3 regions of the Streptomyces sp. NPDC032198 genome follow, and region 2 is predicted to be linked to each of the others. Evidence: riboswitches for the same ligand, from Rfam matches in the RefSeq annotation. Region 2 holds a riboswitch; each other region holds the start of a gene.
What was found. A riboswitch is a leader RNA that binds a small molecule or an ion and turns the genes downstream of it on or off. The one in region 2 is predicted to bind S-adenosylmethionine.
Positions count from the first base shown of each region.

Region 1: another riboswitch for S-adenosylmethionine. It lies ahead of AB0E78_RS12435 (putative leader peptide); the one in region 2 lies ahead of AB0E78_RS02135 (aminotransferase class V-fold PLP-dependent enzyme).
Region 3: another riboswitch for S-adenosylmethionine. It lies ahead of thrC (threonine synthase); the one in region 2 lies ahead of AB0E78_RS02135 (aminotransferase class V-fold PLP-dependent enzyme).

Region 1 covers NZ_JBEZVL010000004.1:313,375-323,745, forward strand. Annotated here, with positions in the region: gene AB0E78_RS12405 (lactate 2-monooxygenase) at 1-771, opposite strand, end outside; gene AB0E78_RS12410 (helix-turn-helix domain-containing protein) at 954-2,180, shown strand; gene AB0E78_RS12415 (hypothetical protein) at 2,381-3,073, shown strand; gene AB0E78_RS12420 (LLM class flavin-dependent oxidoreductase) at 3,129-4,256, opposite strand; gene AB0E78_RS12425 (NtaA/DmoA family FMN-dependent monooxygenase) at 4,271-5,734, opposite strand; gene AB0E78_RS12430 (LLM class flavin-dependent oxidoreductase) at 5,754-7,019, opposite strand; gene AB0E78_RS12435 (putative leader peptide) at 7,096-7,248, opposite strand; SAM riboswitch class IV at 7,296-7,409, opposite strand; gene AB0E78_RS12440 (hypothetical protein) at 8,028-8,777, shown strand; gene AB0E78_RS12445 (DinB family protein) at 8,774-9,208, shown strand; gene AB0E78_RS12450 (M13-type metalloendopeptidase) at 9,281-10,371, opposite strand, start outside.
Region 2 covers NZ_JBEZVL010000001.1:447,889-458,259, forward strand. Annotated here, with positions in the region: gene AB0E78_RS02110 (NlpC/P60 family protein) at 1-620, opposite strand, end outside; gene AB0E78_RS02115 (NYN domain-containing protein) at 937-2,286, opposite strand; gene AB0E78_RS02120 (hypothetical protein) at 2,321-2,560, opposite strand; gene AB0E78_RS02125 (rhomboid family intramembrane serine protease) at 2,699-3,430, shown strand; gene AB0E78_RS02130 (Lrp/AsnC ligand binding domain-containing protein) at 3,427-3,708, shown strand; gene AB0E78_RS02135 (aminotransferase class V-fold PLP-dependent enzyme) at 3,839-5,239, opposite strand; SAM riboswitch class IV at 5,421-5,537, opposite strand; gene trpD (anthranilate phosphoribosyltransferase) at 5,612-6,676, opposite strand; gene AB0E78_RS02145 (cytochrome bc complex cytochrome b subunit) at 6,836-8,467, opposite strand; gene AB0E78_RS02150 (Rieske 2Fe-2S domain-containing protein) at 8,464-9,519, opposite strand; gene AB0E78_RS02155 (c-type cytochrome) at 9,516-10,325, opposite strand.
Region 3 covers NZ_JBEZVL010000005.1:140,248-150,618, reverse strand. Annotated here, with positions in the region: gene groL (chaperonin GroEL) at 1-525, opposite strand, end outside; gene AB0E78_RS14745 (cold-shock protein) at 827-1,030, opposite strand; gene AB0E78_RS14740 (MoaD/ThiS family protein) at 1,455-1,730, opposite strand; gene thrC (threonine synthase) at 1,834-3,141, opposite strand; SAM riboswitch class I at 3,159-3,293, opposite strand; gene AB0E78_RS14730 (glucosyl-3-phosphoglycerate synthase) at 3,461-4,405, shown strand; gene AB0E78_RS14725 (hypothetical protein) at 4,495-4,788, shown strand; gene AB0E78_RS14720 (trehalose-6-phosphate synthase) at 4,834-6,246, shown strand; gene otsB (trehalose-phosphatase) at 6,324-7,175, opposite strand; gene AB0E78_RS14710 (DUF3263 domain-containing protein) at 7,192-7,488, opposite strand; gene AB0E78_RS14705 (extracellular solute-binding protein) at 7,499-8,716, opposite strand; gene AB0E78_RS14700 (sugar isomerase) at 8,897-9,790, shown strand; gene AB0E78_RS14695 (ROK family protein) at 10,182-10,371, shown strand, end outside.

The DNA.
Region 1 (10,371 bases), on a different contig from region 2:
CGGACCGTCCCAGTTCTCGCGCAGGAACGCCAGGTCCGGCCAGGTCTTCGCGGGGTCGGCGAACATGCCGACGAAGTGCATCACGGCCGCGTTCAGGTCCTCGTGCACCGGTTTGGCGAGGCCCGCCTGGAACGCCGGGTCACTGAAGTAGTTGGCGGTGCCCACGCCGTGCAGGAAGGGCAGGTACGCCTGGTCGAGGTCGCGCGGGCGCCAGGCCAGGAGCGGGGTGTCGAGCGTGACGACCAGGGCCGTGAAGCCCGAGGCCTTCGCCCGGTCCAGGAAGCTCCTGGTGACGTCGCGGTCCTTGGCCCAGTAGAGCTGGAACCACCGCTGTGCGTCCCCCATCTCCTTGGCGACCTGCTCCATGGGGGTGCTGGACGCCGAGGACAGGATGTACGGGACGCCGCGGGACGCTGCCGCGCGGGCCGCGGCGGACTCGCCCTCCGGGTGCATGATCGACAGGACGCCGACGGGGGCGAGGGCGAGCGGCGCGGGCAGCCGGTGGCCGAGCACCTCCACGGACAGATCGCGTTCCTGTACGTCACGCAGCATGCGGGGCACGATCCGGCGCCGCTCCAGCGCCTCGCGATTGGCGCGGGCGGTGCTGCCGTTGCCCGCGCTTCCGGAGACGTAGCCGACCGGGCCCGGGCCGAGGCGCTGCTCGGTCAGCTCCTCCAGGCGGGTCAGGTCGGTGGGCAGGCGGGGTACGGCGCCCGTCATGCCGTTGAGATAGATCTCGTACTGGAAGTCCGCCCAGTTCGGCTTCGTCATGTGGTGGGTCCCGTCCGGTGTCCGTGAGACTGCCTGAGGCTGCGTGCGTGTGGGTGAGAGGGCGTGGGAGTGCAGAGGGCCTGAGAGGGCCTGAGAGGGCACAGCCCACCCGACGATCCTTGCCACAGTGACAAGCCCCGTCCATGGTCGTACGCACCCTTTTCCGATGGGACTATCACCTTGTGACAAACAAGCGGGAGCGCGTCCGGCAGGAACTCCTGGCCGACCCCCACCTCGTCGAGGCCATCGTCGACGCGGTGCACGAACAGGTTCCGGCGTATACGGCGCTCGACGGAAGCAGGTTCCCGGAAGTGCGGGCCATCGCGGCCTGGGCGACGGACCGCCTCCTGGACCACTGGGTCACGGACGGGGTGATCGGCCCCGGCGATCTGCGGCGCTTCCGCGGGATCGCGGCGGCGCGGGCGGCGGACGGCCGCCCCCTGCAGGCCGTGCTCCGCGCCTACCGGGTCGCCGCCGCGGTGCTCGCGGACGAGGTCGCCGCCCGCGCCCCGCACCTGTCCGCGCAGGACGCCTTCGCCCTCACACAGTTGCTGCTCACGGCCATGGACACCATCTCCGAGGAGATGACCACGGCGTACGCGGCCACCAGTGAGCGCCTCACGGGTGACCGCGACCGATCACTCCAATTGCTGCTCGACGACCTGATCGCCGGACGGCACGCGTCGTTGGGCGCGCTCGACGCCAGGGCATCCCGCCTGGGTGTTCAACTCCCCGAGCGCTACTGCCTGTTGGTGGCGGAGCCGGTGGATACCAAAGCCCTGGACAGCAGCGGGTCCGACATCTCGCTGACCACGTCGACCGCCCTGCTCACGGCCCTCGGTGGCGGCGGGGCGCGGGGAACGTCCCCGGTGACGACCTCCCTGGCGACGACCCACGGTTCGCGCGCCGTCCTGCTCCTGCCCGCCGCCTCCGCCGACGCCGCGCCGGAGGTCCTGCGCAGGCACGCCTGGCGCGGCTGCGTGATCTCGGGCGAGAGCCTGGACCGCGTCGCGGTCGCCCACCGGCTCGCCGCGGGCGCCCTGGACGCCGCTCCCCCGCACGCCCATCACCCCGACCGGGTCCTCACCGACGCCGACGCGCACGTCCTTTCCCTGCTCGCGGGCCACCCCGTGGTGAGCCCCGACCAGATCGGCCGCATCGTCCTCGGCCCCCTCGTCGACGGCGCCCAGCGCCACCTCCTGGAAGCCCTCACCGCGTACATCGACACCGGCTCCGCCAACGCCGCTGCGCGCGAACTCCACCTCCACCCGCAGTCCGTGCGCTACCGCCTGCGCCGCGTCCGGGACCTCACGTCCCGCGACCCCCAGGACCCGTGGCAGCGCCTCACCCTGGACATCGCCCGCACGATCGTGCTCGGGGGCCGGGGCGGGCAGGGGCCCGGCCGATGACGGCCAGGGCGGGCGTACGGTCTCGCCTCCCCCGATGCGCGGTCGCCCCTCCCCGGCGTGCGGCCGAAGCCCAACGCCCCCGCGCACAGACCCGGTTCACCTATCCGGACTGATCGCCTCCGCCTCCGTTGTGCCGCTCCCGGCGATCACGGGAATCTCGTGGCACCGGCTGGCGCCCGCGGGGCGCCGAGAGGAGACACATGTCCAGGTCGTTCAACGGTGCGGAATTCCTGCAGGCACTCGCATCGGACACGGTCCGCGAGAAACCCGCCGTCATCGGGATGGTCAAGAAGTCCGAAGAGGGCACGGACAGCGTCCAGTTCGCCCCCGGCACGACATGCCAGGACTGGACGACAATCCCCGTCGGCCTCATCGACCGGGTGGAGCTGCTGCGCCAGGTGCCGTGCGACGACCACACGCACAGCCTCGTCCAGCTCACCCTCAAGGAGTCCGACTCCCCCGAACACGCCGTTCTGGCCACCCTGCTCGCCCACTACTCACGCATCAGCGCCGCCCCCACGGCCTCGCCGTGCGGGACACCGGCCCACGCCCAGCCCCCGCCGCAGGGCCGCCCGCAGGCCCAGCTGCAGCCGCAGCCACAGTCACAGCCGCCGCGCCACCCCCGGCCCCACGGCTCAGGAGCTCAGGCCCCCGGAGCGGCCCCCCTCACCTGGGGCGTCGCCCCGCAGGGCACGCCACCGGAGACCACGCCCCGGGCCCAGGCCGACTGTGTGGACGGCAGCTCGGCCTGTGTGAGCGACGGGTACGGGGGCTTCACCTGCCTGGCGTGCTGTCACGGCTACTGGAACGACATCGGCCCCTGCCTCTACGGCAAGTGGTTCAGCTGCAACGGCGTCAACTACAACGCGTACAACTGCTGGCCCATCGCCTGACCGCGGGCGCCCGCGACCGTCCGCCGGGCGGCCCTTCGCCCGGCGGACGGTCCCGTCACCTGCGTCGCCACTCCTCGGCGAGCAGTTCGTAGGAACGCACCCGGTCGGCGTGGCCGTGGGTGATCGTGGTGATGAGCAACTCGTCGGCTCCGGTGGCTTCCTGGAGCTGTTCCAGGAGGTCCGCGACGCGTGCCGGGGAGCCGGTGAACTGGGTTTCGGTTCGGTCCTCGACGAGCGCCCGGTCCGCGTCGGTCCAGGTGTGCCGGCGTGCCTCGGCCGGTGTGGGGTACTGGATGGCGCCCTCGGCCGTGCGAATGCTGCGGACCCACGGGCCGTAGCCGGCGGCGAGTTCGCAGGCGGTCTTGTCGTCCTCGGCGACGACGACGTCGGCGGAGACGCTGACATAGGGCTTGTCGAGTACGTCGGAGGGCTCGAACGCGGCACGGTAGCCCTCCGCGGCCTCCAGGACCGTGCCCGGACTGACGTGGTAGTTCGCGGCGAAGGGCAGGCCATTGCGGCCCGCGACGTCCGCGCTCTGGCCGCCGCTGCTGCCCAGGATCCACACCTGGATGTCGGCGCCCTCACCGGGGACGACATGCGCCTCGATGCCGTCAGCGGACCGGTACGTTCCGGCGAGCAGCGCGAGGATGTCGTCGACCTGCTCCCCGTAGTCCTGCGCCTGCGCGTGCGGCTGCTGGAGCAGCTTGCGCTGGAGGGCGACGCGGGGTGAGCCCAGCAGATGCTCGTAGGAGAAACGCGGCGGGATCCGCAGCCCGTTGGGCGCGTGGCCGTCGACGACGGGGGTCACGGTCGGCGGCGCGGCGGGTGGCGTACCGGGCGGCTTGCCGCCGGAGCGGCCGAGTCCCAGGTCGAGGCGTCCGGGATGCAGCGCGTCGATCAGGCCGAACTCCTCGACCGTGGAGAGCGCGGTGCGGTGACCGAGCTGTACGGCGCCTGCCCCGAGCCGGATCGTGGAGGTCTCGGCGGCGGTCAGGGCGAGGACGACCGCGGGTGAGGTGCCTGCCACGCCCGGGTTGAGGTGGTGTTCGGCGAACCAGTAGCGGGCGTAGCCGAATCGCTCGGTCTGCCGGGCCAGGTCGATGGAGTGGTGGAGCGCTTCGGCCGCGGTGGAACCGGACGAGACCGGGACCAGGTCGAGGACGCCGAGAGGGATGGCTGACATGGGTGTGGTCCTCCTCAGCGGCCGGCCGGCGCGGGCACGGACGTAGGTGCGGTCTCGGGCGTGGGTGCGGTCTCGGGCGTGGGTGCGGATGCGGGCTCGGGGAAGCCCGGCCTGGCGTCGGGGTGGGCCAGGCCCAGGTGGTCGCGCAGGGTGGTGCCCTCGTACTCCGTGCGGAAGACGCCGCGCTCCTGGAGCAGCGGGACCACGGTGTCGGCGAAGGCGTCGAGGCCACCGGGGGTGATGTGCGGGACGAGGATGAACCCGTCGGACGCGTCGGCCTGGACGAAGGAGTTGATCGCCTCGGCGACGGTGGCCGGGGAGCCGACGAAGGACTGGCGGTTGCCGGTCTCGATGACGAGGTCGCGGATGGACCACTTGTTCGCCGCCGCGAGCTCGCGCCACTCCCGGGCGGTGGCCAGCGGGTCACGGTACATCCGCACCTGGGCCCGGCCGCGCGCGACGGTGTGCTCGCCGAGGTCCGGGTCGATGTCGGGCAGCGGGCCCTCCGGGTCGTACGCGGAGAGGTCGCGGTTCCAGACGAACTCCAGGTGCTTGATCGCGGTGGCGCCACTGACCTGCTTGCGCCGCACCTCCCGGGAGAGTTCCTCCGCCTCGGCGTCCGTGTCGCCGAGAACGAAGGTCGCGGCGGGCAGGATGAGCAACTGGTCGTGGGTGCGGCCGTGGCGGGCCAGGCGGCCCTTGACGTCCGTGTAGAACGCCTGCCCCTCTTTGAGCGTGCTGTACCGGCTGAAGATCGCGTCCGCGCCCTCGGCGGCGAATTCCCGACCTTCCTCCGAGTCGCCCGCCTGGAAGATGACCGGGCGCCCCTGGGGACTGCGCGGGACGTTGAACTGCCCCTGGATGTCGAAGTGCTGTCCCTGGTGGACGAAGGCGCCCGCCTTGGCGTCACGCAGGAAGGTGCCGGTCTGCTGGTCGGCGAGGATCTCGTCCCCGCGCCAGGAGTCGAACAGCTCGCCCGCCGTGCCGAGGAACTCCCTCGCCCTGGAGTAGCGCTCGTCCTGCGGGAGGAATCCGCCGCGGCGGAAGTTCTCGCCGGTGAAGGCGTCCCACGAGGTGACGACGTTCCAGGCGGCTCGGCCGTCCGAGAGGTGGTCGAGACTGGCGAACTGGCGGGCCACCTCATAGGGCTCGTTGAAGGTGGAGTTGATGGTGCCGGTCAGACCGAGGCGTTCGGTGACAGCGGCGAGCGCGGTGAGGACGGCGAAGGTGTCGGGCCGCCCGACGACGTCCAAGTCGTAGATCTGACCGCCCTGTTCACGCAGCCGCAGCCCCTCGGCGAGGAACAGGAAGTCGAATTTGGCGCGCTCGGCGGTGCGTGCGAAGTGCGCGAAGGAGCTGAACTCGATGTGGCTGCCGGCTTCGGGGTCGCTCCACACAGTGGTGTTGTTGACGCCCGGGAAATGCGCCGCGAGGTGGATCTGCTTGAGCGGCTTGTCCGGTGACGTTGACTTGCTCATGTCGGTGGTCCTTTCCCGCTCAGGCGGTGGCGGCGTAGCGGCTTGCGGGGCGGGCGAGGCCCAGCAGACCGCGCAGGGTGTCGGCCTCGTACGCGCGGCGGAAGACGCCGCGGCGCTGGAGCTCGGGCACCAGGCCCCGGGTGATCGCCGGGAGGTCGTGGCCGACGACGGCGGGGCGCAGCCGGAATCCGGTGAGCCCGGCCTGCGCCAACTCTGCGAGCAGATCAGCCAGTTGAGCGGGCGTACCGGTGAAGATGTGCGCGTCGCTGGTGTACGGCTGCCCGGCGAGGGAGTCCAGCCGTTCCCGGCGGGCCGCGGCGGCGGCCGGGTCGTCGTCGAGGAACACCACCAGGTCGCCGAAGAGGTGCAGGGGCTCGTCGCCGCGTCCGGCCGTGTCCTGTTCGGCGCGGACCGCCCTGACGATGGCGTGTGCGTGCCCGGCGTCGCGCGGAGTGACGTATCCGAGGTCCGCGGAGCGGCCGAGGAGGCGGAACGGTGCGTCGGTCGGGCCCTCGTGGGCGAGCGCACTGACGAGGGGCCGGCCCTGCGGCGGCCGGGGTGTGATCGAGGGGCCCTTGACGCTGAAGTGCTTGCCCTCGAAGTCGATGTAGTGCAGCTTGTCGCGGTCGATGAAGCGGCCGGTGGCGACGTCCCGGATCTCCGCGTCGTCCTCCCAGCTGTCCCAGAGGCGGCGCACGGCTTCGGCGTAGTCGGCCGCCTCGTCGAAGAGGTCGGCGGTCAACTCCCGTACGTCCGGCCTGCCGAGATCCTCGACGCCCTCGAGGGCGGGCAGCGTGCGGCGTCCGAAGTGCGCGGCCTCGTTCCGGCGCGCCGACACCTGCACACGTACGCCCGCACGGCCCGTGCTCACGTAGTCGAGCGTGGCGATCGCCTTGGATATGTGGAAGGGCTCCGTGTGGGTGGCCACCACCGTCGGCACCAGACCGATGTGGCTGGTCAGCGGCGCGACGCGCGCGGCGACGAGGACGGCGTCGAGCCGTCCGCGGACCTGGTCGGTGCGTCCGTCGGGCTCGGTGAAGTGCGAGGACTGGAGTCCGAGCCCGTCCTCGATCGTCACGAAGTCGAGCAGACCGCGCTCGGCCTCGGTGACCAGATCGGTCCAGTACCGGGCGGTGAACAACTCCCCTGGCCGGGAGACCGGTTCACGCCAGGCGGCCGGATGCCAGCCCGCGCCGTCGAGCGCGACGGCGAGGTGCAGCGCGGCCGAAGAGGCGGAGTCAGCGGAAAAGGGCAGGGCGGATGAAGGTGAAGGTGATGACGACACGGAGGAGTGCCTTCCTGATCGACCGTACGAGAACACCGGCCCCTCGGCTCCGAGGGTGCGGCGGCGGGGTGACGGGTCAGGAACGACAGAGCGCGCCGGCGACACGCTGCAGGTCGATGTGCGGCCGGGAGTAGAGATGCACCTGGCGGCTCGGGGCGATCACCAGGACGCGTGGCGCGGGCGCGTGCACGGGCGGCACGGGCGCAGGAACGGGCGGCACCAGTGGCATGTCCGTCACCTCCGCCCTTCCGGCTCGGCGGGCCCGGGGCCCCGCCTGTCTCGCGCTTGCGGAACCCTGGTCGGGAACCGCCCGGTCCTCACCTGGAGCACCCCGCCGCGAGGGAGGGTTGCCGGTCAGCAAGCCAGGGCTTGACGCTGACACTCGTAACCTGCTCGGACGTTACGTGAGGTCGTAGCCGTGCGCAATGCCCCGTGGATCATGGCAGGGCTCACATCGCCGTACGTGTCTCTTCGTGGGACTCCGTCAGGGTCAACCGGCGGGCCACGCCTTCTGTTCCGCTCCCGCTGGGGGAGTTCCGGGGACTTCCAGGGAGTTTCCTGGGGGTCGGGGAGTTCCACAGGCCTTCTTGACGGCGGGGGAACCCCGGACCCAGACTTCCGGGGACGGTCTCGAACGGGTCCCCGAGCGGGCCATCGGCTCCGGGTACACCTCCGGATACCACGGGCCTCGACAGCAGGGCTGGTGAACATGTCCAGGGCGGTCGCCGCGAGGAACAGCACCCCGCGATCCCCCCTGTCCGCACCCAGACCCCGCCCCCACGTCCTGACCAGGCGGCTGCACATCGACCTGCTGCGCGTGTGCAGCGCCTCGGCTCCAGCTCTCTGACGTCACCGCGCAAGAGCCGACCGCCCGCCCGGCAGCAAGGGCTCGTCATCGCTCCGGCTCTCCGTGGCCTCTGAGGCCCTCTGCTGCCACGCCATCCCCTCTCCCCCGCCGCCCCACCGGCACCGAGCGCCGCGGGCGCCCCCTCACCTGTCTGGAGAGCCATGCCCGAGACCACGTCGCACCGCCCGCAGATCCGCAGCCGCATCGGAGCCGATCTCGCGGGCGGCTTCTACCCGGCGCCCCACCGCTATCACCTGTACCTCTCGGCCGGATGTCCGCGCTCCCTGCGCGTCTCGATCACCCTCGACCTGCTCGGCCTCAGGAGCGCGGTCACCACGACGCTCCTGACACCGGACACCACCGCGGCGGCCCACGCCGACCTACACCGCCACTACGAGGCCACCGAGCACCACTTCGACGGTCCGCCGACCGTTCCCGCACTGTGCGACCGATGGAGCGGGCACGTCGTCAGCAACCACACCCCCGACATCCTGCGCGACCTGGCCTGCCGCTTCGCCGCGCACGCCGGCGGCCCGCTGCCCCGGCTGCGCCCGTCGGCCCTCGCGGCACGGATCGACGCCTGGCACGAGCAACTCGCGGGCCCCCTCACCCCCGCGACGCTGGACCACGTCGACCGCCGACTGGCCCGCCACGCCTACCTGGTGGGCGAGGAACTCACCGCGGCGGACGTGGACTTGTGGGCGCGGCTCGTCCACCGGACCCCCGACGCAGCCGAGGCGACGGATGCCCGCCCCGACGTGTGGTCCTACGTACGCCGCCTGCACGACCACCCGGCCTTCCACGCCAACCACCCGCACCCCGTTGAACCGAACCGGCGGCCGAGCCCACCCGAGTGCGGCACAAAATCCGTTTCCCCAGCCGAGAGGCCCTGTGCCAGGGTCACCCGGTGACGGATTCCCGGCACACTCTGCTCCGCGGGCAGTTCGACCTGACCTGGTCGCTCTTCGAATACCACCTGGAGCGGCTCGAGCCCGTCCCTGTTCCGACGATCGGCTGGATCAGCTGGCACATCGGCTGGTGGTGGAGCGTGACGATCGACCACGCGCGGGGGCGACTGCCGCGTCAGCGGACCGAGATCACCTGGCCGGGTGGCGGCAAGGCAGCCGTCGACTGGTTGCGTGACCTGCGCACGGACTGGCTGGCGGTGCTCGACCGGCTCGACGACGCCGCCCTGGACGCCACCGCTCCGTTCCCCTGGCAGCACGACCCCGGGCACACCGTGGCCGACATGCTCGCCTGGGTGAACTCCGAGCTGATGAAGAACGCCGCCGAGATCGGCCAACTCCGCCTGCTGCGCGCCGCGCGCGAGCCGGACCGGTGAGCGGGCGGGCGGCGCGGAAACGGGTCGGGGCGGCCACGGCGAAGTGCCATGGCCGCCCCCGGGGAGATCAGGTCACCAGATCCTGACGCGCTCCGCCGGGTCAAGCCAGAGCCCGTCGCCCTCCACCGTCCCGAACGCGTCATGGAACTCGTCGAGGTTGCGGACGATGTTGGCCCGGAACTCCGGCGGCGAGTGCGGGTCGATGGTGAGGTACTGCTGCTCCTGCTCCTTGCGGCGCTTGGTGCGCCAGCAGTAGGCCCAGTTCATGAAGAGCCGCTGGGAACCGGTCGTGCCGTCGCGCTCCGGCATCGGGGCGCCGTCGAGCGCGATCTTGTACGCCGTGTGCCCGATGGTCAGGCCGCCCAGGTCGCCGATGTTCTCGCCGACCGTGAGCGAGCCGTTGACGAACTCGCCGGGGAGGTTGCGGGGCGAGAACGCGTCGTACTGCTTGACCAGTGCCTTCGACTTCGCCTCGAACGCCGTCTTGTCGGCCGCGGTCCACCAGTCGTTGAGGTTGCCCGCGCCGTCGTACTGCGCGCCCTGGTCGTCGAAACCGTGGCCGATCTCGTGGCCGATGACCGAGCCGATGCCACCGTAGTTCTCCGCGGGGTCGGCGTCGGGCGAGAAGAACGGCTTCTGCAGGATGCCCGCGGGGAAGCAGATCTCGTTGGTGCCCGGGTTGTAGTACGCGTTGACCGTCTGCGGCAGCATGAACCACTCGTCGCGGTCGACCGGCGCACCGATCTTGGCGAGCTGCCGGTCGGACTCGAAGGCGGCTGCCGCGTGCGCGTTGCCGAGCAGGTCGTCGTCGGAGACCTGGAGCGCCGAGTAGTCGCGGAACGTGTCCGGGTAGCCGATCTTGGGACGGAACGTGGCGAGCTTCTCGTACGCGCGCTCCTTCGTCTCGTCCGTCATCCAGTCCAGGCGGGCGATCGACTGGCGGTAGGCCTCGAGGAGGTTGCCGACGAGGTCGTCCATCATGGCCTTGGAGCTCGGCGGGAAGTGCCGCGCCACGTACTCCTTGCCGACGGCCTCACCGATGGAGCCCTCGACGAAGGCGACCGCCCGCTTCCACCGGGCGCGCAGCTCCGGGGTGCCGTTGAGGGTGCGGCCGTAGAACTCGAAGTTGTTCCGGACAAAGGGGTCCGTGAGGTACGGCGCGC
Region 2 (10,371 bases):
GCGGCGAGGTCCGCCTTCTCCTTGGCGCTGAGGGTGTTGAGCAGCTTCTGGGCGGCGCCCAGCTTGCTCTGGACTTCCTTCTTCTTCTTGCCCAGTTCCTTGCGCGTGTCGGCGAGGTCCTTGAGCTTGTCGGAAGCCTCCTTGCGCTCCTGCGCGAGGGTCCGCTGCTTCTCCTGGACCTTCTTGAGCGCCTCGACCTGCTGACCGCTCAACTGGTCCATGGTGGACGCCTTGTCGAGGTAGTCGTCCGGGTCGGCGGAGAGGAAGAGCTGGACGGAGGGGTCGATGCCGCCGGTGCGGTACTGCGCGCTGGCCATCGAACCGAGCCCGCCGCGGAGGTCGTTGAGGTCCTCCTGGCCGCGGGCGACCTTGTCCTGAAGCTCGCCGATCTCCTTCTCGAGCTTCTCCTGCTTCTCCTTGGCGCCGTTGTACCGGTCGGTGGCCCGGCCGGCGTCCTCGTAGAGCTTGTCGACCTTGGACTTGACCTCGTCCTTGCTCGGCTTCTCGCTGGGCGCCGCATTGGCGGCCTGGGAGGTGAGTGCCACGGCAGCGGCGGCGGTCGCGGTGAGCACGGTCACGCGTGCGCGGCTCGGCTGCTTGGGTCGACGATGGGACGCCACGAAGGCGGCTCCTTCTTCCTCCAGCCGCCTACCGAGATCCGGTGGGCGGGTACCGCCGCTGTCACCCCGGATGGGTGATCAACCGAGCGGAGGTTCGAGCCGTGACCTTAGTGACCTCCTTGTGATCAGTTCAAATCCTGAAGGGCAAAAAGTGGGGTGCCGGGCGCATATTTTACCGATAACGTACAGGCGGTGAGTATGACTTGACGCTGCGTCGCGAAGCCGGCTCCCCAATTCGGGCATAGGGAACAGGAGTTACTTGCGCCCCTTAGCCCCGCGAAAGCGACGTGCGGCAGCCCCGCGAAAGCGGCGCGCGTCAGCCGCGCGAAAGCCGCTTCAGGAGGACGGCCGAAGCGACCGGCCGCGCCCCCGCCTTCGCGATCCCGTCGGCCACTTCGCGGTCGGTCGAGACGACGACCACGGGGCGCCCGGGAGGCTCGGCGCGCACCAGCTGGCGGATCAGTTCGTCCGCGGTGACGCCCGGCTTGGAGAACAGCACCCGCACCCCGCGCGGCGGCGCGAGCAGTACGGGCGCGGCGAGTTCGGCCCCGTCGAAGACGCAGGTCATCTCGGCGCCGGTCTGCGCGGCGAGCTGCGAGAGCGAGCCGAGAAGCCGCAGCCGCTGCTTCTCCAGGGGCATCGTCGGATAGCCCGTCTTGGTGACGTTGTAGCCGTCCACGACCATGTGCGCCTGCGGCAGCGCGAGCAGCTGGTCGAGGATCGCCGGGTCGTTCTCGGAGAGCGCGCGGGCGGCGATGTCCTTGGGCGTCATCCGGCCGGGCTCGACGGCGTCCACGGTCTCCGCGGGCCGCACGGAGACGGGCGGCAGGGCCAGTTCGCGGCGCAGCCCCTGGGCGGACTCCAGGACCGTGTCGAGCAGCAGCCGTACCCGCATGTCCTCGACGCTGCGGCCCTCGCGCGCCGCCCTGCGGCTGGCTTCCAGGGCGGCCTCGGTCTCGCTCAGCCGTGCCTTGAGCCGCCGGGACTCGCTCTCGGCGGCGGACAGCTGCGCCTGGCCCTCGGCGCGTGCGGCGTCGTACTCGGCGGCGGCCTTGCGCAGGGCGGCCTCACCGCGCTTGACGTCACTGAGGGCACCGCGCAGCTTGCGATGCATCGATTCGGCTTCCTTCTTCGCCGACTCCAGCTCCATGCGCAGCCGTTCGGTCTCGGCCTTCGTCTGGCCGCGGGCCGCGGAGAGTTCCTCGCGCAGCCGTTCGAGTTCGGCGCGGGTCTCGTCCTCGACGCGCTCGGCGTCCGCCCGCAGGGCTTCCTCACCCGCGGCGGTCACCAGCTTCACCCAGCCGGTGGGACGCAGCACATAGGCCGCGGCCGCCACATCGAGGGGGTCCGCGGCCGGGGGCGGTGAGCCCGCGTCCAGGGCGCCGGTGAGCTCGGGCTGCGCCTCTCTGAGACGTTCGCCGATGCGCTGCCGGAAGAGCGCGTCGCCCTCCAGGGCCGCCGCCATCGCGTTGCCCGCGAACTTCGTGCGCCGGGTCGGCGTGAAGCGGGCATACTGCCGCAGCTGTGCGGGCAGTTCGCTGACCGTGAGCCCGCCGAAGCCGTCCGAGACGATCTGGACGACCCGCCGTCGTACTCCGTCGGGCAGCGGGCGGTCGAGCACCTCAGCGGTGCCGTCGTCCGGCTCCCCGCTTGCGCTCTCCACCATCCGTCACCCCACTAGCTGTGCGGGGCCCGCTCCCTCAGGAGCCGGCGCCCGGCCTGTCCACGAGTTCCACCTGGTCCACCGCGTTGCACCAGCGGCAGCGCACCGACTCGATGGTCTCACTGACCACCTCACGTTCCTCGACGTTCGACTCACCGGCCAGGTCGAGGTGCACATATTCGACGACCTTCGACGTGCGGGTCACGTCGAAACGCGTGAGGTTGCCGCAGAGCGCGCAGCGCCACCGGGTGGTGTCGGTCGGCAGAGGAACCGTCATCGTGGCTGTTCGCTTTCCTTCGGAATTCCATGGTGCGTGGTGTCCGTAACCCTAAGGCCTGTAAGGGTCTCCATGCGGCGGCCTCCCACGCGGCGGGGCGGTCTGTACGGTTTGCTGCCCTTACGTCATGCTCTGTTCATGATCAGGACATGGGGTTCGACGGCGGGCCGAATGCTCAGGGGGCAGTCCGCCCCGGTCACGTACGGACTGATCGCCGTCTGCTGTCTGGTCTTCGTGATCTCGCCCGTGTCGGGGCTCAATCCCGCGTACGGGACCGGCGATGAGCTGCTCGCCGCCCAGCAGGACTACTTCGAGCGCTGGGGCGTGGTCCCCTCCGAGCTGTTCAGCGGGGCGCTGCGGCCCGTGCTCGCCCCGGCCACCGCGCTCTTCGTGCACGGGAGCTGGCTGCATCTGCTGGGCAACATGCTGTTCCTCTTCGTCTTCGGGGCGATGACCGAGGAGCGGATGGGACACCTCCAGTTCGCGTTCTTCTATCTCGGCTGCGGCTATCTCGCCCTGTTCGCGTACGCGGTCGCGCACGCGGGCTCGCATCAGACCCTGGTGGGCGCGTCGGGGGCGATCTCCGCGGTGCTCGGTGCCTTTCTCCGTCTCTTCCCCAAGGCGCGGGTCACCAGCCTCTTCCCGTTCCTCTTCTTCCTGCCGCTGCGGTTTCCGGCCTGGGTGGTGCTGCCGTTCTGGGTGGTGCTGCAGTGGCTCGCGGCCTGGCAGGGCGCGCAGGGGCCGGGAGTGGCGTACTTGGCCCATCTGGTCGGGTTCTCCCTCGGCTTTCTGTACGCATGGGGGCGCTACAGGAGGACAGCTAGAGTGAAGAAGCCAGCACCGGTTACCGAGGGAGACAGTCAGCCGTGATCACCGCGATCGTGCTCATCAAGACCAGCGTGGACCGGATCCCGGAGATCGCCGAGTCGATCGCCGCCCTGGACTGTGTCAGCGAGGTCTTCTCCGTGACCGGTACGTACGACCTGATCGCCATGGTGCGCGTCACCCGCCACGACGACCTGGCCGACGTCATCCCCGGCAAGATCAGCAAGATCCCGGGCGTGGAGGGGACGGACACGCATGTCGCGTTCCGTACGTACTCGCAGCACGACCTCGAAGCGGCGTTCGCGATCGGCCTCGACTCCTAGGCGTCCTGGGCGTCTCCGGGGCCTTCGGGGCGCCGGGGCACTCCAGGCGCTCGGTGTTCCTCACCGACGCGACCGAGCGGGCCCTGCGGATGATCGTTCTGGGCTCACGCCTGAGGGGGCGGCCCAGGGCTCAGGCTGCGGTGGTGTCCGGGACGCAACGCCCGTCCTCCGTACGGTAGTTCCAGCGCGCGCCGTCGGCCACGAGCTCCTTGCAGGCGCGCACGAAGCGCTCCACGTGCTCGTCCGGGGTGCCCGCGCCGAAGCTGACACGAATCGCGTTCAGGGACTTCTCGCCGGGCGCGGCCTCGGGGGCACCGCACTCGCCCTGGCTCTGCGGGTCGCTGCCGAGCAGGGTGCGCACCAGCGGGTGGGCGCAGAAGAGACCGTCGCGTACGCCGATGCCGTACTCGGCGGAGAGCGCGGCGGCGAAGTGCGAGCTGTTCCAGCCGTCGACGACGAAGGAGATGACACCGACGCGCGGCGCGTCGTCACCGAAGAGCGACAGCACCTTCACGGCGGGCACGTCAGCGAGGCCCTCGCGGACCTTGGCGATGAGGTGGCGCTCCCGGGCGACGAGCTCGTCGAAGCCCGCCTCGGTGAGCGCCTTGCAGGCGGCGGCGATCGAGTACACGCCGATGACGTTCGGCGAGCCGGCCTCGTGCCGCGCCGCGGTGTCGTGCCACTCGACGTCCACGCCGCCGTCCGTACGCCGCGCGACCTTGCGCGAGGCACCGCCGCCCGCGAGGTACGGCTCGGCTGCCCGCAGCCAGTCGGAGCGTCCCGCGAGGACACCCGAGCCGAAGGGCGCGTACAGCTTGTGGCCGGAGAAGGCGACCCAGTCGACGTCGAGCTCGCTGATCGAGACGGGGTGGTGGGGCGCGAGCTGCGCGGCGTCCAGGACGATGCGGGCGCCGTGCGCGTGGGCGGCGGCGGCGAGCTCCTTGACCGGCCACAGCTCACCGGTGACGTTCGAGGCGCCGGTCACGCACACCAGGGCGGGCCCGTAGGGGTCGCGGTCGGCGAGGGCGCGCTCCAGGGTGGCCACGGCCTGGTCGGGGGTGCGCGGCGCGTTCAGGTACGTCACGCGGGCGTCGCGCCAGGGCAGCAGCGAGGCGTGGTGCTCGGTCTCGAAGACGAAGACCTGGCAGTCGGCGGGGAGGGCGGCGGCAAGGAGGTTGAGCGAGTCGGTGGTCGAACGCGTGAAGACGACCTGGTCGTCCTCGCGGCAGCCCAGGAACTCCGCGACGGTGACGCGGCTGTTCTCGAAGAGGTCGGTGGAGAGCTGCGAGAGGTACCCGGCACCGCGGTGCACGCTGCCGTAGTACGGCGCGTACGCGGCCACGTCGTCCCACACCCGCTGCAGCGCCGGGGCGCTCGCGGCGTAGTCGAGCGCCGCGTAGGTCACCTCGCCGCCGGTGACGAGCGGCACGGTGACGTCACGGCCGAGCACCGGCAGCGGCGCGGCGCAGCAGGGGTCGGCGGACTCGGTGGAGGAGGCGTCGGTGACGGTGGCGACAGAGCGTGCGGACATGGCGAACTCCCGTGGGAAGGCAGGCGAGTTCACTGCGAGGGCGCACATAGGGCGCTGCAGTGATGAAGAGAAAAGGGGGTGCGGAAAAGGGGCCGGGAAGCCCTATCGCATTCGCTTGCTCACGAGACTGCTCCCTTGAGGACCAGGACCCCAGGGGTACGACACTCATCGAGTGCGCAGGGGTCCGCGCTTGCCATACGCCTTGCTGCGTACGGCCTGGTCTTCACCCGGGGCACCCCGCCACGGACGGAGGGTTGCCGGACAGCGAGCCGGGGCCTAATCGCTGTCACTCATGACCTGCGCAGCATCTTGCCACACGATCTTCCCGGTGCACACCGCAGTCCGGCATCCGGACTGCGGTGTGCGCCACACTCACCTGTTGCTGGCCGCCACCCACCGCTCCAGTGCCGTCTTCGCGGAACCGGAGTCGATGGCCTGGGCCGCCTTCGCGATCCCGGCGCCGATCTGCTCCACGAGGGTCCCCTCGCCCGGCGAGAGGGCCACCAGGGCCGCCGCCGTGTTGAGCAGCACGGCGTCCCGCACAGGGCCCTTCTCGCCGTCCAGGAGGCGCAGCGCCACCTCGGCGTTGTACGAGGCGTCAGCGCCCCGCAGCGCCTCCACGGGGACGAGATCGATGCCGACGTCCCGTGGGTCGAAGGCCTCCTCGCGCACGGCTCCGTCCCGTACGACCCAGACCCGCGATGTGGCCGTGGTCGTCAGCTCGTCGAGCCCGTCGTCGCCGCGGAAGACGAGGGAGGAGTTCCCGCGCTCGGCGAAGACCCCGGCCACGATCGGCGCCATCCGCGGGTCGGCGACGCCGACCGCCTGGGCACGCACCTTGGCCGGGTTGGTGAGCGGGCCGAGGGCGTTGAAGACGGTCCGGATGCCCAGCTGGCTGCGGGCCCCGCCGGCGTGCCGCAGCGCCGGGTGGAACTTCACGGCGAAGCAGAAGGTGATCCCGGCTTCCTCGGCCACCTCGACGACCCGGTTCAGCGGCAGCTCCAGGTTGACCCCGAGCTTCTCCAGGACGTCGGAGGCGCCCGAGGCGCTGGAGGCCGCGCGGTTGCCGTGCTTGACGACCTTCGCACCCGCTCCCGCGGCCACGATCGCGGACATCGTGGAGATGTTGACGGTCTTCGCGCCGTCGCCGCCGGTGCCGACGATGTCGACGGTCCGCCCCGGCACCTCGATCACGTTGGCGTGCTCGTACATCGTGCGGACGAGGCCGGAGATCTCCTCCACGGTCTCGCCCTTGGCCCGCAGCGCGACCACGAAGCCGGCGATCTGCGCGTCGGTCGCCTCGCCGCGCATGATGCGGTCCATCGCCCACGCGGCGTCCTCGGCGCTCTGGTCGCGCCCTTCCAGCAGCCCGTTCAGCACACCGGGCCAGGAACGGGCCGCCGCGGTGTTGCCTCCTGCGGGGGTCACAGCGCTCATCTGCCGCTCCTGGGTTCGTCTAGGCATGGGTCAGGAACACCTTATCCAGCCCGGGGGACGGCAAAGAGCCCCGTCCATGCACTGGATGCAGGGACGGGGCTCTCACCGTGGCGACCTTGTGGTCAGACCTTGCGGTCAGAACGTCGGAGCGTTCAGGGATCAGTGGTGGCCGTGGCCGCTGGTGATCTCCTTGTACTCCTCGGTGGTGGGCTTGGGGATCTGGTTGTCCTCCCCGTAGTAGCCCTTGCTGAGCTTGGCCCGGAGCTTCTGCGAACCGGACACCTTGCGCTCGACGCCGTTCTCGTCGACCGCGGGGCCGATCTCGAGCGGCGCGTACTGCTCGTGCGCGGTGAGCGTGTGCAGCTGCTCCTGGTTGAGCGGCTCGTGGACCTCGATGAACTCACCGTGCGGCAGGCGCTTGATGATGCCGGACTCGCGTCCGTGCAGCACCTTGTCCTTGTCGCGCCGCTGCAGACCCAGGCAGATCCGCTTGGTGATGATGAAGGCGAGGACCGGTGCCACGAAGAACGCGATGCGCACGAACCAGGTGATCGAGTTGATCGACAGGTGGAAGTGCGTGGCCCAGAGGTCGTTTCCACCACCGATCAGCAGCACCATGTACCAGGTGATCCACGCGACGCCGAAGCCCGTACGGGTCGGGACGTTGCGCGGGCGGTCCAGGATGTGGTGCTCGCGCTTGTCCCCGGTGACCCAGGACTCGATGAACGGGTAGACCGCGATCGCGACCAGGACCAGCGGGAAGATGACCAGCGGGATGAACACGCCCAGGACGAGCGTGTGACCCCAGGCGTTGATCTCCCAGCCCGGCATGACACGGATCAGGCCCTCGGAGAAGCCCATGTACCAGTCGGGCTGCGCTCCGGTGGACACCTGGTCCGGACGGTAGGGACCGAGCGCCCAGATCGGGTTGATCGTGGCGATCGCCGAGATGGCCGCGATCACACCGAAGACCAGGAAGAAGAAGCCTCCGGCCTTCGCCATGTAGACGGGCAGCAGCGGCATGCCGACGACGTTCTTGTTCGTCTTGCCGGGACCCGCGAACTGGGTGTGCTTGTGGTAGAAGACCAGGATCAGGTGGGCCACCACTAGCCCGAGCATGATGCCCGGCAGCAGCAGGATGTGCACCGAGTAGAACCGGGCCACGAAGTCGCCGCCGGGGAACTCCCCGCCGAACAGGAACATCGCCAAGTACGTGCCCACGATCGGCACGGACAGGACGGCGCCCTGCATGAAGCGCACACCGGTACCGGAGAGCAGGTCGTCCGGGAGCGAGTAACCGGTGAAGCCGGTGAACATGCCCAGGACGAACAGCAGGAACCCGAAGACCCAGTTGACCTCACGGGGCTTGCGGAAGGCACCCGTGAAGAAGACGCGCATCATGTGCACGAACATCGCCGCGAGGAAGATCAGCGCCGCCCAGTGGTGGATCTGCCGGATCAGCAGACCACCGCGCACATCGAAGCTGATGTGCATGGTCGAGTTGAACGCCTCGGACATCAGCTGGCCCTGCAGCGGGATGTAACTGCCGTGGTACTCCACCTCGTTCATCGAGGGGTGGAAGAACAGGGTCAGGTACACACCCGTGAGGATGATGATGATGAAGCTGTAGAGGCAGATCTCACCGAGCATGAAGGACCAGTGGTCCGGGAAGATCTTGCGCATGTTGGCCTTGGCCAGGGAGTAGATCCCCAGACGTCCGTCGGCCCAGTCGGCGACCCGCTCACCTGCGGGCGCCTCCTTCTTACGCGTATCAGTCGTCGTAGTGCTCATCCGCGCTCCCAGAAAGCAGGACCGACGGGCTCAGCGAAGTCGCCGAGCGCCTCGAGGTAGCCCTCTTCGTTCACGCCGATGCGCAGCTGCGGCAGCGCGTGACCGGCCGGGCCGAAGATCACTCGGGCACCGTCGGAGAGGTCGAAGGTGGACTGGTGGCACGGGCAGAGGACGTGGTGCGTCTGCTGCTCGTACAGGGAGATCGGGCAGCCGACGTGGGTGCAGATCTTGGAGTACGCGACGACACCGTCGTGCGACCACTCGAGCTCCTGCTTGTCCTTGATGTTGTCCGGCTGGATACGGACGATCATCAGGGCCGCCTTGGCGATCTCCTTCTGGAAGTCGTGGGCGTCCTCTTCCAGGCCCTCGGGCTTGGCGAAGGTCAGCGAGCCGACCTGGACGTCCGACGGGCGCAGCGGCTCGTTCGTGTTCATGTTCACGAGCAGCTTGCCCTTGGACCACAGCGTGTGCCGCAGCTTGTCCTCGGGCAGCGGACCGAGGTCGCGCAGCAGGACGACGCCGGAGAGCGGCACCATGGCCAGCGCACCGAACATCGTGTTCCGGATCAGCTTGCGCCGGCCGAACTGCGACTCCGCGGCACCGGCCTTGAAGTCGGCCATGACCTTGGCCTTGACCTCGGGCTCGGCCTCGATGGGGTGCCGGTCGTCGGCGACCTCCACGTCGGACATCAGGGTGCGGGCCCAGTGGACCGCGCCCGCGCCGATGCAGAAGAGCGCCACGCCCAGGGTCATGCCCAGGGAGAAGTTCAGCGCACTGATGTGGCCGATCGGGAAGATGTAGATGCGCTTGTCGACCGGGAACGCCACGTACGAGGCGATGAAGCCGATCGTCGCCAGCATCGACAGCGTGAACAGGAAGGCGATCGCACGCTCGGACCGCTTGGCGGCCCGCTCGTCGATGTCCTGGACACGGTGCTCATGGGGCGGAAGGCCCGGGTCGGCGAACGGGTTCTCGTCCTTCACCGCTACCGAGCCGTGCTCGGTCTCCTGCACGCTGGGCAGGTTCTCTTCTGATTTCTCTTGGCTACTCATGACTTCTTGGCCTTTGCGGTCCGAGCGGCGACCCACACGGCGACCGCGATCAGCGAGCCGAGACCGAAGATCCAGCCGAACAGGCCTTCACTGACCGGACCCAGACCACCCAGCTTGAGACCGCCAGGGCTCTCGGTCTGTTCGCCGTTGACCGCGTCGAGGTACGCGATGATGTCCTTCTTGTTCTTCTCCGGCATCGTCGTGTCGGGGAAGGACGGCATGTTCTGCGGGCCGGTCTGCATGGCCTCGTAGATGTGCTTCGGGGAGACATCCTCCAACGAAGGAGCGAACTTGCCCTTCGTCAACGCGCCGCCCTCACCGGTGAAGTTGTGGCACTGCGCGCAGTTGGTGCGGAACAGCTCGCCACCCTTGGCGATGTCCGCCCCCTCCGGGCTGTACTGCTTCTCGGTGGGGATGGTCGGGCCCGCGCCCAGCGAGGCGATGTACGCCGCGAGCTGGTCGATCTGGGCCTGGTTGTAGATGGCCTTCTTCTTCGGCGCCTGGGCGCCCGGCTGCTGGAGCGGCATACGGCCGGTGCTGACCTGGAAGTCGACGGCGGCTGCGCCGACGCCCACCAGGCTAGGACCGTCGGAGGACCCCTGACCGCCGGTTCCGTGGCAGCTGGAGCAGCCCACGGAGTACAACTTCTTGCCCTCGTCGATGGCGAGGGACTGGGCGGTGTCGTCGGCCTGCGCCTTGTCCGCGGGTGCGAACGCGGCGTACAGCCCCCCGGTGGCCGCCAGCGCGAGGAGTAGGACGACGACCGCCGCCAGCGGGTGGCGTCGTCGTGCGGAGAGCTTTTTCACGGATTACCCCGGTGTCAGGATCTTCTGCGTCGATGCTTCTGGAATG
Region 3 (10,371 bases), on a different contig from region 2:
GACGGTGATGACGCCTTCCTTGCCGACCTTGTCCATCGCCTCGGCGATGAGCTCGCCGATCTGGGTGTCGGCGGCGGAGATGGAGGCCGTAGAAGCGATCTGCTCCTTGGTCTCCACGTCCTTGGCCTGCTCAAGGAGGGCACCCGAGACGGCCTCGACGGCCTTCTCGATGCCACGCTTGAGGGCCATGGGGTTGGCACCGGCGGCTACGTTGCGAAGGCCCTCGCGGACCAGCGCCTGCGCCAGGACGGTCGCGGTCGTCGTGCCGTCACCGGCGACGTCGTCCGTCTTCTTCGCGACCTCCTTGACCAGCTCGGCGCCGATCTTCTCGTACGGGTCCTCGAGCTCGATCTCCTTGGCGATGGAAACACCATCGTTGGTGATCGTGGGGGCACCCCACTTCTTCTCGAGGACGACGTTGCGACCCTTGGGGCCCAGGGTCACCTTGACGGCGTCGGCGAGCTGGTTCATGCCGCGCTCGAGGCCGCGCCGTGCCTCCTCGTCGAACGCGATGATCTTGGCCATGTGAAGTGGTCCTCCCGGACAGGGGTGGCATGCTTCCGGATCGCGCCAGCGCCCGCGACGGACGGCCTGCAAGCCTTGTGGTTCCTTGCCCCACCCGGCCTGCGGGCCTCACCGACCCGATCCAAGTTCTGTCACTCTCACTCGGAGAGTGCTAAGCCCAATGATTAGCACTCGACCCCTACGAGTGCAAGCGCCTCTCGCGGATCCCAGACGTACGAGGGGCGCACGCACGAGGGGCCCGTACCCCTGTCGGGTACGGGCCCCTCGTGACTCTCTAAGTCACTGGCCGATCGCGCCGAGATCAGACGGCGAGCTTGACCATGTCCGCCTGCGGACCCTTCTGGCCCTGCGAGATCTCGAACTCCACTCGCTGACCTTCTTCAAGGGTGCGGTAGCCGTCCATCTGAATCGCGCTGTAGTGGACGAAAACATCCGCACCACCGTCGACCGCGATGAAGCCGTACCCCTTCTCCGCGTTGAACCACTTGACGGTGCCCTGAGCCATGCCTAACTCCCCTATTACTGGCCCTTGCACGGACCCGCACTTCGCGGACCCGGGTCAGACCTCACCCCCCCAATGGGTTGTGGAGGCGTGCGCCGGAACGCGTCGACCGCGGCTGAATGTATCTGTCCAACTGCCCTCTGCAACAGGTCAATCGGACGAGAATTCTGGGCACGCCTGATCGGTAATATGCGAAGAATTCGCCGGAGTTCAGGGCAAGTCGGGCCAGGCAAATGCCACGAGAGGGGCAAATGGGCGGGGCACTTTGGCTACTTCTTGTCGCCCTCGGGGCGACTTCGTATATGCGCTCGGCACAAACAGGGAAGCTCGCTTCCCAACTGTACCGCGCTCAACCACATGGAATTGCCCCCTCCGCTTCTCTCGCGGAGGGGGCAATGGAGATTACGCAGGGTATTTCTTTAAAGAATCAACCACCGGCGACGGCGGGAATGATGGAGACCCCGGCACCGTCCGGCGTCGCCGTCTCCAGGCCCTGCTCGAAGCGGACGTCGTCGTCGTTCACGTAAACGTTCACGAAACGCCGCAGCTTGCCCTGGTCGTCCAGGACACGGGCCGCGATACCGGCGTGGTTCTTCTCCAGATCGGCGATGACCTCGGAGAGATTCGCACCCTCCGCGGCGACCTCGGACCGACCGCCGGTGTAGGTGCGGAGGATGGTGGGGATACGGACGTTCACGCTCATGATTTCACCTCGGGGTGTGTGGGGCCCCTTTCAGGGGCGCGGGGAACTGCGCGAGGACGGACCACGACCGCCCGTCGAGGACGGCGGTCAGGCCCTACGGCAGCTAGCCGGCGAGCCCGGCGGCGCGGAACGCGTCCAGGCTGGGGCGGATCGTGGCGGTCGCCTGAGACGTCTCGGCAACAGCGTCAAGAGTCTTGAGCCCGTCACCCGTGTTCAACACAACCGTGGTCAAGGTCGGGTCGATGAGGCCCGCGTCGATCAGCTTCTTCGTGACGCCGACCGTGACCCCGCCCGCGGTCTCCGCGAAGATGCCCTCGGTCCGAGCGAGGAGCTTGATCGCGTCGACGACCTGCTCGTCGTTCACGTCCTCCACCGCACCGCCCGTGCGACGCGCGATGTCCAGGACGTACGGCCCGTCGGCGGGGTTGCCGATGGCGAGCGACTTGGCGATGGTGTCCGGCTTCTGGGGGCGCACGACGTCGTGACCGGCCTTGAAGGCGGTCGACACCGGTGAACAGCCCTCGGCCTGCGCACCGAAGATCTTGTACGGCTTGTCCTCGACGAGCCCCAGCTCGATGAGCTCCTTGAGGCCCTTGTCGATCTTCGTGAGCTGCGAGCCGGAGGCGATCGGGATGACCAGCTGGTCGGGCAGCTGCCAGCCGAGCTGCTCGCAGATCTCGTACGCGAGGGTCTTGGAGCCCTCGCCGTAGTACGGCCGGAGGTTCACGTTCACGAAGCCCCAGCCCTCGCCCAGCGGGTCGCCGATGAGCTCGGAGCAGAAGCGGTTCACGTCGTCGTAGTTGCCCTCGATGCCGACGAGCTCGCCGCCGTAGACCGCGGCCATGACGACCTTGCCCTGCTCCAGGTCGTGCGGGATGAACACACAGGAGCGGAAGCCGGCGCGGGCGGCGGCGGCGCCGACGGCGCCCGCGAGGTTGCCGGTGGAGGAGCAGGAGAGGGTGGTGAAGCCGAAGGCGCGCGCGGCCTCGATGGCCTGCGCGACGACGCGGTCCTTGAAGGAGTGCGTCGGGTTGCCGGAGTCGTCCTTGACGAACAACTTGCCCTGCTCGACGCCGAGTTCACGCGCGAGGTTGTCGGCCTTGACCAGCTTGGTCCAGCCGGGGTTGATGTTCGGCTTCTCGGCGACGTTCGCCGGGACGGGCAGCAGGGGCGCGTAGCGCCAGATGTTGTCGGGGCCGGACTCGATCTGCTTCCGGAGTGCCTCGGGGTCGCCGGTCGGCAGGTCGTACGCGACTTCGAGCGGGCCGAAACAGGCCTCGCAGGCGAAGATCGGGCCCAGCGCGTAGAGCTCGCCGCACTCGCGGCAAGAGAGGCCGGACGCGGGGCCGAGGTCCACGGAACCCGTGGTGGAGGGGGTGGTGTCGTTCGTTGCGACAGTCTGCGCAGCCATGGAGGCGAGGCCCTTTCTCCTCATCTTCCTCGCGACGCATTTCGCCGCGAGACGGAATTGGCACCTTCCCCACCGAGACCTCGCGTGCGCGGTCGGCGGGATGGTTGCCGGGGCTTCAACGGGCCGTATCCCTCTGCCCCTCTGGATGAGCGGTATGGCGCCGGGCTTCAGGGGCCCGGGGCATTTGTTACGCGATGACCCCCGACATGCGATGGTCATCCGCGTTGTTCAAGACTGTAACCGACGGCCTGGACCCTTGAGATAGTCGTCCGAACCGCGAGATGGATCACATGTAGGCCACACACAGGAGGAGCCACCCGTGCTGGAAGAGGCCGAGCGCTGGCTGACCAGGCGTTCCTGGTCCGTTGCCGACCGTCCGCTCAGCGCGCTGCTCGACGCCAAACGGGCGTCGGGAGCCTCGGTGAGCGTCGTCCTGCCCGCGCTCGACGAGGAGGGGACGGTCGGCGAGATCGTCGCCGCGATCCGCCGCGAGCTGGTCGAGGGGACTCCCCTCGTCGACGAGCTCGTGGTGATCGACTCCGGCTCGCGGGACCGTACGGCCGAGGTCGCGCGGGAGGCGGGCGCGCGGGTCGTGCACCGGGACGAGATCCTGCCGCGCATCCCGGCCGTGCCCGGCAAGGGCGAGGTCCTGTGGCGCTCGCTCCTGGTGACCGGCGGTGACATCGTCGCGTTCGTCGACGCGGACCTGAGGGAGTTCTCGGCGGACTTCGTCACCGGCATCGTGGGCCCGCTCCTGACCGAGCCCGACGTGCACTTCGTGAAGGCGATGTACGACCGCCCCCTGGGCGAGGCGGCAGGTCAGGGCGGCCGGGTCACGGAGCTGATGGCGCGCCCGCTGCTCAACATGCACTGGCCGCAGCTCGCGGGGTTCGTCCAGCCGCTGGGCGGCGAGTACGCGGCGCGCAGGTCCCTCCTGGAGCGGCTGCCGTTCCCCGTCGGTTACGGAGTGGAGCTGGGCCTGCTCGTCGACGCGCTGCACACGGTGGGCCTGGACGCGCTCGCGCAGGTCGACGTCGGCGTGCGCAAGCACCGGCACCAGGACGGGCAGGCGCTGGGGCGGATGGCGGCGGCGATCTACCGGACGGCGCAGCTGCGGCTCGCGCGCGGGCATCTCGTGCGCCCCGAACTCACCCAGTTCGAACGGGGCGAGCACGGGTTCGAGCCGCGGACCCATTCGGTGGACACGGAGGAGCGCCCGCCGATGTGCGGCATAGCGGAGTACACGGCCCGCCGCGTGGCGTAACCACCCAGAACCGAGCATTTTGTCTACATTCCCCACTTATGTGGCTCAGACAGGTAATGGGAAGCGCGCGACGCGTCGGTGCCGTGGCCATGACGACGGCCATTCTCGTGGCAGGAGCACTCGGAGCGGCCACCGCGCCCGCCGCCGCGGAATCGCCGTACGGCGACATCAGGGCCACCGGCACCATGGTCATGGACGCACCGGTACGGCCCGTTCCGGGGCATCAGCAGGCCGGGACCGTGAGCCGCGGGAGCACGCCGGGGGAACTGGCCGACACGGGCGGCGAGTCGGACACCATGCTGTACGCGGGTCTGGCGATCTCCCTGTTCACGCTGGGCGTTCTGGCGGTGGCGGCGGCGAGGAGCAGACGCGACCAGCGATGAGCGCCCGTACGTTTGAGCCCATCCCGGAAGGGCTAGGTTCGCCACATGGTCTCCGAGCACGCCTCCGCCCAGATCCTCGTCGCGTCCAACCGCGGCCCCGTCACGTACACCCTGGAGGAGAACGGGGAGCTGACGGCCAAGCGCGGCGGCGGCGGTCTCGTCTCCGGGCTCAGCGCGATCGGCGAATCCGACGGGGAAGCGGCCCTGTGGGTCTGCGCGGCGCTGGGCGACGGCGACCGTGAGGCCGTGCGGCGCGGGGTCGGCGAGCCCGGGGTGCGGATGCTCGACATCGACGCGGGTTCGCACGAGGGCGTGCACGCCGACGCATACAACGGGATCGCGAACTCGGTGCTGTGGTTCGTCCACCACATGCTCTACCAGACCCCGCTGGAACCGGCCTTCGGCGCGGAGTTCCGGGCGCAGTGGGCGGCGTACGAGACCTACAACCGGGCCTTCGCCGAGGCGCTCGCGGAGAGCGCCGGTGCGGACGCGGCGGTCCTCGTCCAGGACTACCACCTGGCCCTGGTGCCGGGCATGCTGCGGGAGCTCCGCCCCGACCTGCGCATCGGCCACTTCTCGCACACGCCGTGGGCGCCGGTGGACTACTTCCGGATGCTGCCGGACGACATCGCGGAGCAGCTGCTGCGGGGCATCCTCGGCGCCGACCGTGCCGCGTTCCTGACCGGGCGGTGGGCGGACGCGTTCACGGAGTGCTGCGTCGCCGTCCTCGGCGGTACGTCAGGCACGCGCATCGGGGTGCACGGGCTCGGGGCGGACGCGGACTTCCTGCGGGAGCGGTCGCGGCGGGACGACGTGGAGGAACGGCTGGTCGCGCTGCGGGAGCAGATCGGGGGTTCCGGCGACCGGAAGGTGATCGTCCGGGTGGACCGGACGGAACTGTCGAAGAACATCGTCCGGGGACTGCTGGCGTACCGGGAGCTGCTCGAGTCCCACCCGGAGTGGCGCGAGCGGGTGGTGCACGTCGCCTTCGCGTACCCCTCCCGGCAGGATCTCGCGGTGTACCGCGACTACACGGCGGAGGTGCAGCGGGTCGCCGACGAAATCAACTCCCGCTTCGGTGTGGCCGGCTGGACGCCGGTGGTGTTGCACGTGAAGGACGACTTCGCGCGCTCGCTCGCGGCGTACCGGCTGGCCGACGTGGCCCTGGTGAACCCCATCCGGGACGGCATGAACCTGGTCGCCAAGGAGGTGCCGGTCGTCTCCGACGAGGGGTGCGCACTGGTTCTCTCGCGAGAGGCGGGGGCGTACGAGGAGCTGGGCGACGACGCGCTCGTGGTGAACCCGTACGACGTGACGGGCACGGCTTCGGCTCTGCACGCGGCGCTGTCGATGCCGGCGGAGGAACGAGCGGAACGAACGAAGCGGCTCGCGGCGGCGGCCACGGCTCTGCCCCCGGCCCAGTGGTTCCTGGACCAGCTGCGGGCGCTGAGGGCCTAATCGTTCGAGTGGCGGACCTCCCAGCCCCGCGACCACTTCGGCAACCCCATCCCCGACCCGCCCGACCTCGGTGCCGATCAGGGCAGTTGAGCGGCGAGGGAGCCAAGGAGCTCCACCACGCCCTGCGGGCCGTCCACCACCAGGTCGGCCCGCTCGGCAAGCTCCGCCACCTCCGCGCTGCCGCTGCACACGAGCAGGCCCCGCACCTGGTCCGAGCGGAGCTTCTCGACGGCCGCGAAGGCGGGCAGGTCGCCCAGGTCGTCGCCCGCGTACAGGACGGTCTCGGCGCCCACTTCGCGTACGTAGTCGGCGAGGGCCACGCCCTTGTCCATGCCGGGGGGCCTCAACTCCAGGACCAGACGGCCCGGTTCGACGATCAGGCCGTGCCGGGACGCCAGCTCGGCGAGCGGCTCGCGCAGCGCCTCGAAGGCGGCCTGCGGGTCGGCCGCACGCCGGGTGTGCACCGCGACCGCGCGGCCCTTCTCCTCTATCCACGTGCCGCGCCAGGCGCCCATCCCGTCCAGGAAGCCGGGCAGTTCGGCGCGCACGGACGCCACCCCGGGGTGCGGCTCGGCCGCGTGCACGGTGGAGGAGACGGCGTCCCAGCGCTCGGCGCCGTAGTGCCCGAGCACGACGAGGTGTTCGAGGCCGGGGACGCCCGCGAGGCCGCCGTAGCGCACCGCCACGCCCGCCGGGCGGCCCGTGACAACGGCGACGGACCGCACCTTCGGCGCGAGCGCGGCGAGGGCCGGGACGGCGCCGGGGTGGGCGCGGGCCTGCTCGGGGTCGGCCACGATCGGGGCGAGCGTGCCGTCGAAGTCGAGCGCGATCACGGCTTTCCCGGGCCGCGCCAGGAGCGCGGCCAGACCCTCGCGTCCGGCGGGGGTCACGGGCTCGGGCAGCTCGGGAAAGTACACAGGGTCACCCATGGGCCCGACCCTACGCTCAACGCTCCCCGCGCCGGGACTCCCTGACCCGCCGAAGCCGGTTCACGGTGACCGGATCGTGCGCGAGGGCGCGGGGATCGTCGAGCAGGGCGTTCAGGAGCTGGTAGTAGCGGACCGGGACCAGGCCGAGCTGCTCGCGCACGGCCCGCTCCTTGGCGCCGGGACCGGTCACCCAGTCCCGGCGCTCCAGGGCGAGGATCGCGCGGTCGCGCTCGGAGAGTCCGGTGTCGGGGAACGCGTCGTCCGGGGCATCGGCCCGAGCGTTGTCAGCGGCATCGTCCTGGGCATCGGTCATGCCGGCCACGCTATTCCGAGTTCTCCTCGGTGACCGCCTTGGCCTGGATCTGGCTGAGGATCGACGCCGGATTGCCGTTCGTGTCCACGGCCTTGCCGATGTACTTCTTGACCTGGACGGAGACCTGCGCCCAGGACGTCTTGCCGACCGGGTACAGCTGCGAGGTGGGCAGCTCGTCGAGGAACTCGGCGAGCGCCTTGTCGTTCTTGTTGCCCGTCATCTGCTCGGCGGCGGAGTTCGTCACCGGCAGCAGGTCGTACTCGCGCGAGAAGTCCAGGACGTTCTTCGTGCTGTAGGCGAAGTCGAGGAACTTGCCGATCTCCTCGCGGTTGCCGCGCTGCTTGAACGCCATCATCCAGTCGGCGACGCCCATCGTGGCCTGGGTGTGGCCGTTCACCCCGGGCATCGGCACCATGCCGTACTTCACGCCCTTCTTCGCGGCCATCTGCATCAGCGTGGGGTGGCCGTTAAGCATGCCCACGTCGCCGCGCGTGAAGGCGGCGAAGGCCTCGGCGCGGTCGAGCTTGGCGGGGGGTGTGGCGCCCGTCAGGCCCTTGCCGACGAGCTCGTCCTTCAGCCAGGTGAAGGTCTTCACGTTCTGCGCGGAGTCGATGTCGTACGTGCCGACGTTGTCGGTGTAGCCGCCGCCACCGCTGAGCAGCCACTGCATCGTCTCGGCCTGCGCCTCTTCCGTGCCGAGCGGCAGGGCGTAGGGGATCTTCACGCCGCGCGCCTTGAGGGCCTTGGCGTCGGCCGCGAGGTCGCTCCAGCTCTGCGGCGGGGTGAGGCCGGCGTCCTTGAAGATCTTCTGGTTGTAGAAGAGCAGGCGCGTGGAGGAGGCGAACGGCATGCCGTACTGGACGCGCTTGACCTCGCCCGCCTCGGAGAGCGGGGCCATGAAGTCGGCCTGGGTGGAGATGGAGACGAGGTCCTCGGTGCGGTACAGCTTGTCGGCCGCGGCGTAGTCGGCGTACGCGCCGATCTGGGCCATGTCGGGGGCGTCGCCCGCCTTGACCATTTCCTTGACCTTGCGGTCCACGTCGGTCCACGAGTAGACGCTGACGTCGACCTTGATGCCGGGGTTCGCGGCCTCGAACTTCTTGGCGAGCCTGTCCCAGTACTTCTGGGAGCTGTTGGCCTTGGAGTCCCCGTAGTCGGCGGCCACCAGCTTGAGGGTGACGTCGCCGGAGTCGCCCGGACCGCCGCAGCCGGCGAGTACCGCCGCCATGCCCAGTGCGGCTATCGCCGCGGTCAGTCCTGTCGCGCGCCGCTGCACAGCTGTTCCCACCCTCGATGATCTACGTGAACTGCGATTTTCCCTCGCGTATGGACACGAGGTCTACACCACCTCAGTATCGCTTGTGCAACGGCGTACCAATGACGTCCCACCGGCAAGGAGCCTTGACGCATGTCGCTCACCGCAGCAGAGATCGCAACCCAGCCCGCCTGCTGGCACCGGGCGGCCGAGGCCGCCGCCACCTTCGACGGACTGCCGAAGCCGGGCGAGCGGGTGGCCGTCACCGGATGCGGGACGTCGTGGTTCATGGCCATCGCGTACGCGGCGCTGCGGGAGGCGGCGGGGCAGGGCGAGACGGACGCGTTCGCGTCGTCGGAGTTCCCCGCGGGCCGGAAGTACGACCGGGTGGTCGCCATCACCCGCTCCGGCACGACGACGGAGGTCCTCGAACTCCTCGGCGAGCTGAAGGGCGTCGTCCCGACCACGGCCCTGACCGCCGACCCGAAGACTCCGGTGATGGACGCGGCGGACTCGGTGGCGGTCCTGGACTGGGCGGACGAGAAGTCGGTCGTCCAGACCCGCTTCGCCACGACCGCGCTCGCCTTCCTGCGGGCCGGGCTCGGCGACATCCCCGGCGTGAAGCCGGTCGCCGAGGCGGCGGCCGACGCGGAGGTCGCGGTGACGGAGCCGCTGCCGGCCACGGTGGTGGCCGCGGAGCAGTGGACGTTCCTGGGCCGGGGCTGGACGTACGGCCTGGCCCTCGAAGCCGCGCTGAAGATGCGGGAGGCTGCGGGCGCCTGGACGGAGTCGTACCCGGCGATGGAGTACCGCCACGGGCCCATCTCCATCACCGGCCCGGGCCGGGTGGCGTGGATGTTCGGCGTACTTCCGGAGGGTCTTGCCGGTGATGTCGCCCGGGTGGGCGGCGAGCTGGTCGCCCACGAGGACACGGACCCCCTCGCGGACCTGATCCGCGCCCAGCGCCTCGCGGTGGCCCTGGCAGAATCCCGCGGCTACGACCCGGACCGCCCCCGCAACCTGACGCGAAGCGTCATCCTGAACTAACCGGCTGCGCGGGGCGGGGCCTCTGGATGCCGCGTACTGGTCCGACGCTCAACGCCACGCCCTGACCCACCGCTTCGCGGCGGATCCTCCCACCCACCCACCCGATTGCCCCGGGGTGCTCCGGAGGCGGGTGGGAAACATCCGCCGCGAGCGGCGGGCCTGCGAGGCCGTCACCGGCAGTCGCTCAGCGAAGGCGTCCCGTTCGTCCACCCGATTCACCCCGGGGTAATCGGGTGGGCGGGTGGGAAACATCCGCCGCGAAGCGGTGGGCCTGTGAGGTTGGAGCCGGCGCGACACAAGGGGCACCCCACCCCGAAAGGGGACCTTTGGCCTGGGGCAAACACCCGGAGTGGACTAGACCTCTCGCGGGGGACGCGCGAGACTGTCCCCCGTGAGACATGTCATCGCCCTCGATGTGGGCGGCACCGGAATGAAGGCCGCCCTGGTCGGAGCGGACGGCACGCTCCTCCACGAGGCACGGCGGGCCACCGGCAGGGAGCGCGGACCCGACGCCGTGGTCGAGTCGATCCTCGGCTTCGCCGCCGACCTCCGCGCCCACGGGATCAAGGAGCTCGGAGAAC